2 regions of the Corynebacterium sp. MSK218 genome follow, and region 1 is predicted to be linked to the other one. Evidence: predicted binding sites of a transcription regulator. Region 1 holds the regulator's gene; the other holds the start of a gene.
What was found. The regulator LexA, encoded in region 1, represses DNA repair genes until DNA is damaged. The targets are predictions, from matches to a motif close to CGAACANNTGTTCG.
Positions count from the first base shown of each region.

Region 2: a site for LexA is predicted at 2,017-2,030, ahead of QP922_RS04640 (HNH endonuclease signature motif containing protein). Genes of this name have one in related genera too.

Region 1 covers NZ_JASPGN010000005.1:150,743-154,117, forward strand. Annotated here, with positions in the region: gene hrpA (ATP-dependent RNA helicase HrpA) at 1-312, shown strand, start outside; gene nrdR (transcriptional regulator NrdR) at 309-767, opposite strand; gene lexA (transcriptional repressor LexA) at 1,603-2,325, shown strand; gene sugR (transcriptional regulator SugR) at 2,701-3,375, shown strand, end outside.
Region 2 covers NZ_JASPGN010000004.1:115,311-118,685, forward strand. Annotated here, with positions in the region: gene QP922_RS04640 (HNH endonuclease signature motif containing protein) at 701-1,984, opposite strand; gene qcrB (cytochrome bc1 complex cytochrome b subunit) at 2,307-3,375, opposite strand, start outside.

The DNA.
Region 1 (3,375 bases):
GCTCTAACGGTCCACGGCATTCAGCATCTGCGTCACCTCCCACGCTACATCCAGGCCGCACGGATCCGTCTCGAGGACATGAACCTCGATCCGGACCGAGACGCTGACCGCCAGGCTGACATTGACGAGGCCAAGGCTTACCTGGCCAATCGTTTGCGTTCTATACCTGCGGGGCGTGAAAAAACGCGTGAGGTCAAGGACATCTACTGGATGATCGAGGAGCTGCGCGTATCGCTTTTTGCACAGCGTTTAGGCACCGCTCACGCAGTATCACTGCGCCGTGTGCAGAAGGCAACCGACAAACTGCGTTAGAAAGAGTCCCTATCTCGACGGCGCATGAGACGAATCTCTGACTCAAAGTCGTCCGCGCTTTCAAAGGACTTGTACACCGAGGCGAAACGAAGGTAGGCAACCTCGTCAAGGTCACGCAAGGGTTCCAAGATAGCCAACCCGATGTCATTGGCATTGACTTGAGAGGAACCGTGGCTGCGGATGGTTTCCTCGACCTCCTGCGCCAGCTTTTTCAATGCATCGTCGCTGACGTCGCGGCCTTGGCAGGCTCGCTGAACACCGCGAATAAGTTTGTCACGGCTGAATGGCTCGGCAAGGCCATTGCGTTTAACCACCAGCAGAACGGCTTTTTCAACAGTGGTAAAACGACCCTTACACGCAGTGCATTCTCGACGGCGGCGGATCGAGGTACCACTATCAACAACGCGAGAGTCAATAACGCGCGACTGTTCATTGTGACAGAACGGGCAATACACGGCTCGGCATCCTTCCTCGTGGTCACACAAATGCGCCTTTCCGAGTGAACGAGCCCCAAAAAAGGACCGTCTTACAATCAGCGGGCAAGACGCAGCTTATCGCCTCGTAGTCTACTCACTGCTCACCCGCCTGGGTACCTACCAGTCCTCTGATAGTCCCTAGTGCGAAGTTGCCACTGTAGCGGGCGATGTTGTCGGTGCCGACGACACCTCACTGTCGATGCTCAGCCCGCCCCACACGGTTCCGACGAATACAGCAACACCGAAGACTGCACCAAGAACATAGTTACCTACGTTCGAGTTTCCTAAGCGGCGGTTCGAGCCCGACTTTACGCTAGAAGCACAATAGCGAGAGCGCCTAACGTCACGCTCTTGTGTTCTATCTAGTGGAGATAAAGTTCGAACACTAGGCGAAGTCTGTAGCGAGCGGCGCGGCGCAAACTGTGCAACCGCAGGCTCCCACACAGCTGCTGGCGGGACAATTTCAGGACGAGAAATCCTTCCCTCATTGCGAGAGAAGCCATGCTTGTTCGGGGTATTAAGTACGATAGCCATGTTCTTACCTTTCAGAGTGCAATCATTCGCTGACGATGATGACTACAGTGTAGAAAACCGCTCCGACACCTTCGAACACCGCCATCGCGCAATCGTTCGATTTAGTTGGTATGTTCGATTTATAACACCCTCTCGAAAGTTTGTCCATATTTGCGTGGCAACTGTCGAACATTTTTTCTTTCCATGCTAGAAAGGAGACAGGCATTCGAAATGCTCTACCCCGTTTACGTCACCCTAGAAACACCCCTACCGCCATCCCTCGAGTCAGCCAGGAGAAAACATGGCCCGCAAAGCAAAGAAGAGCGACCAACCCACTCTCGAATCTCTGTCCGCTCGCCAGCGCCGCATTCTCGAAGTGATCCACGATGCCGTGATGCTGCGTGGCTATCCGCCAAGCATTCGCGAGATTGGTGATGCCACCGGACTTCAATCCACCTCCTCTGTGGCCTACCAACTCAAGCAACTCGAAGAGAAGGGTTTCCTGCGCCGCGATCCCAACAAGCCCCGCGCCGTCGATGTTCGCCACTTCCCTAACGCTGACGATTCCAAGAAACCCGGCCGCAAGACCGGCGCCACCAAAAACGTCGTCGAATTTGCAACTGGAGATATTCCTGAGGAAGCTTCGGCGCCGACATACATCCCAGTAGTAGGTCGCATCGCCGCAGGTTCCCCCATAACTGCGGAAGAAAACATCGACACCTATTTCCCAATGCCGGATGACATCGTAGGAAATGGGGAACTTTACATGTTGCAGGTTGTAGGTGACTCCATGCAAGATGCCGGAATCCTAAATGGCGATTGGGTCATTATCCGTTCCCAGTCCGTAGCGGAAGAGGGCGAATTTGTAGCGGCTCTTCTCGACGGCGAAGAGGCCACCGTCAAGGAGTTTCACCGTGACTCCTCTGGCGTATGGCTCCTTCCGCACAACGACGCATATTCACCCATTAAAGGTGACGAGGCGGAAATTATGGGCAAGGTTGTCTCGGTGTTCCGCAAGCTCTAACCCTCACACACCCGCCTCTCCTCCACCTATCATTACCCCGCTCGATTTACCCTTCTTGCCTCACTCCATGTGGACATATCGAGCGGGTTTTATCTTTTCTCCTACCCCCTTGTGTGTGTAGATGTCCGATTTATGCCCGTTTAGCGGCCAAGATCACAGATTCCCAAATTCGCTGTACAGAGCCAGTTTAGGCAAGAAATTAAGCCTTTTTGATGTGTAGTTCTCTTTGCTTAGTTCCGTTTTGCCCGCACTCAATGGGAGAATGGGAACATCACAGCAACGCGTGTTGCTCCGTCCGCTAAGCCGCCTCGCGGATTACTCCATTCCGACTTGGCGCAGCGACCAACCCCATGGAGCCCCTCAAAGGGAGGAACTATGTACGCCGAAGAGCGCCGTCGCCAGATTGCCTCATTGACCGCCGTGGAAGGTCGAGTCAACGTCACCGAACTCTCTGAACGGTTCGACGTCACAGCCGAAACCATCCGCCGAGACCTTGCTGTCCTCGACCGCGAAGGCGTTGTTCACCGCGTCCACGGCGGCGCTGTGGCCTCCCAGTCCTTTCAGACCGCAGAGTTCACTCTGGACACGCGCCAACGCTCTGCAACTGGCGCAAAGATGGCTATTGCACGAGCTGCTCTTGATCAGCTACCGGATGGCGGCAGTATCTTCCTCGACGCAGGCACAACGACTAACGCCCTCGCTGACCTGATCGGGCAGCGCTTCTCTGCTGGACAGTTCAATATAGTCTCTAATAGTCTTCCCATTGCCCTTTCTCTAGCCAGCAATGGGGTTTCTGACGTGCAGCTGCTCGGCGGTACCGTTCGTGCCATTACTCAAGCCGTCGTTGGCGATACGGCCCTTCGCACTATGGCACTTATGCGCGCCGACGTTGCTTTTATTGGTACCAACGCATTGACCATCGACCATGGTCTATCCACTGCTGATTCTCAAGAAGCTGCGATCAAATCAGCATTCGTGACTAACGCTCATCGAGTCGTTGTTCTCTGCGACTCTTCCAAGTTGGGTAACGACTACCTGGTCAGCTTTGCT
Region 2 (3,375 bases), on a different contig from region 1:
ACCTGCGACGACAAGCCACCACAAGGCTCGACAACAACCGGACCATTGCGGAGAATTCCAACTGAAATCCGTAAGAGAATTTCAGAATGTGACCTTTGTCACCTGGCCGTAATTTGGAGTACCAGTGGCCCCACATAACCCTTCCGGCACACTTTTCCCACCGGAAAAAGTGCTGTTTTCCAGCGGTTTTCCTGTCACCCACGTCACCCCAATCAGAGATCTGGGCCTCAAAATTCCCGTCGGGGCACTCACATCGCGAAGGTAATGCGCAGGTAAACAGAAGGTTACGGGCCTTAACCAAGCGATCTTCTCCGCACATATGGGCGCCACATAGACATAAACACGCCCAAAAGAAGCCCACCGCAGCCACTTAGCACCACCGCCCTTCCCCAGCCGAGCGCTCTTATCGTCGTGCGAAACGACGATCCTTATACTCGCCTCCCTTAAATACGCTCATTTCCTATCTCGTCGTTCTAGACGACGATTCCTATCTCCCTCTCTCAATATGGCGCCGCCACCTTTTCGTCGTCTATGGCGACGAAGAAGCTTTGTACCGGTGCCGCGAATCGTTCCACCGGCGTCGTTTCTGACGACGATAGGAAAATCACCGTTACCCAAGTCTCACTTTTTCGCCGGGTTCCTAGCCCCTCCTCGTCGTTTCTGACGACGAGCAAGCCCACTGCATCGCCGCCCCAACCTTCTAGAAGGGAATATCGCCGCCGCCAGTGTTGTCTCGGTCTGCCGGGTCAGTCATATCAAAGACTTCCACAATCTCACCGTTGTCCAACTCCACCTTTAATGCTTTGGCATCTTCATGCATCTTTGCCCGGTGTGCCATAACATCCTCCGCAACAGTGCGAGCCCACCTGCGCATCGACGGTGCCAGCGGGCCAGTGGCTTGCGTTGTCACCCAACTGCCATCAGCCAATAGCCACACCACATCCCCGGTAACCGGGTCCAAAATGTAGAAGGCTCTGCCTTCGGTCTTCATATTGTGATGACGCTGGCACAAACACACCAAATTATACGGATGAGTTGGCCCACCCTCGGCATAATTAATCCGATGATCCAACTGACACATCCACGCCGGCACATCACAACCCCCAGCCCGACACGTCCCATCACGGCCCTCAACATACTTACGCACAAAATCCGACGGACAATAAGAATCAGAAGCTTGAGGCACCCGGCTTAAATCCCGCTCAACCACCGTGGCCGCTGGAATATCCCCACCACGCCACCCATGGCCCTGAACAAACACCGGTACCCCCTCCACATCAGACGCCTTATAGGTATGCACCACCACTTTCGCTGCTTCAGGCTCCAGGCTGCCCGACAGCAACAACACCATGGCATCCGCCATGGAGACCTCATGCCTTCTGGCGGCTTCTTTAATGATCTCGTGGATGACCACACCCACAGTGGAATCAACTTCTAACTCAAGATAGGCCCGCTGGCCTTTAGTCAGGATGGAATACCGGTTCTTCTTGCGCGTATCACGAAACGCTACTGAATCATCCAGTACTTTGGCGATATCACGCACCCGGCGCCGAATCTGACTCGCTGTCGGAAACACCTGATTAGGCCGCTTCGGCACAAACCAGCGGGAAAGATTCTCATCAATTTCTGCCACCACCCTCCTGGTCGGACTGCCTAGCTTTGACATCACCTCATCAATCGCCACCAGCGACGCCATATCCAACAAGGCTTTAGAATCCTGCAACTGCTTAACCTTCGGTAACTCCTGAAGCCGAAGAACCCCCATCACATTCTTCGCCACCTGCCTAGCAGTCTTAGCAGTCCTGACCGAAAGCTTCATCACCTCACTATCAGAATCAGCCTCCAAAGCCGGAAGATTATGTAACCAAAACTCATACTCCGCACGCCGCAGAAACATCCCCGCAACACATACCGGATCATCAGGATTCGAATGAGAAAAATACGCCAACGGAACAGAAGAAGAAGAAGTTGTGGTTGCCACCATAAGTGACACCCCCCCTTAAATACTAGACAATACGAACACCCTTTCTAGCCACCACACTACCCAACCAACCCAACACCACACCAGACCCCACAACACACCACCACAACTAGACCAAAACAACACACCCATTCGAACATACTCTTGCCAACACCACATATAGACGGCGGATTATCAAACACCCCACACCACACTGTGACAAACACCACACTCAGGCAAGTCAGGGGGACGTCGCCAAGCATTGCGTCCCCAAGGATCGCAAAAGCCCGCTCCCCTCCTAGGTAGGAAGGAAGCGGGCTCAGTGAGCGTGTTTCAGAAGGTGGCGCTAGATGCGGCCGTTCTCTTCATCGTCGCGACGGTTAGCCTCGTTGAGCTGACGGAACATCTCCGCCTCCTCAGCGTGGTTTTCTTCGCGGATCTCCTGTGCACGGGACATGATGCCAGCGTCATCCGGGGAGAAGATGCCCTGGGTCTCGGAGTCAGCCAGACCCAGCTGGTTGAGCTGCTTCGGAACCTGAGCACCGGCATACTCGAGCGGAATCGGGTGGCCATGGTCATCAACTGGGCCGAGCGGCTGGTGAACCTCGATAAAGGCACCGTTCGGAAGCTGCTTGATAACACCAGTTTCGATACCGTGCTCCAAGACCTCACGGTCGGAACGCTGCAGACCAACGCAAATACGGTAGGTCATGAAGTACGCAATCGGAGGCAGGACGATAAGACCGATGCGGCCAACCCAGGTCATTGCATTCAGCGAGATCTGGAAGAAGTTAGCCACGTGGTCGTTACCACCGGAGAGGGTGACCAGCAGGAAGAAGGTGATGGCCATCGCGCCAATTGCGGAACGAACCGGAACGTCGCGCGGGCGCTGCAGGAGGTTGTGGTGGGCGTCGTCGCCAGTCAGCTTCTTCTCAATGAAGGGGTAGGCGAAGAGCAAGATAACCATGAGACCACACAGCAGAGCGACCCAAAATGCGGACGGGATGGTGTAGTTGCCGATGTAGAGCTCCCATGCCGGCATGACACGGGCAACACCGTCAGTCCACAGCATGTAGATATCCGGCTGGGAACCAGCGGACACCTGGGACGGGTTGTACGGTCCGAGCGACCAGATGGCGTTGATGGTCATGAGACCGGAGATGAGTGCCAGTACGCCAGCAACCATCATGCCCATACCAATTGCCTTGGTGGCAAAGACCGGCATGATGCGGACACCGACAACGTTGTTCTCAGCGCGACCCGGTCCAGGGAACTGCGTGTGCTTCTGGAACCAGACCATGATCAGGTGGGCTGCGATGAGGCCCAGGATGATGCCCGGGATAACCAGCACGTGCAGGATGTAGAAGCGGTCCAGCATCAGGTCGGACGGGAAGTCACCACCGAAGATGGCCCAG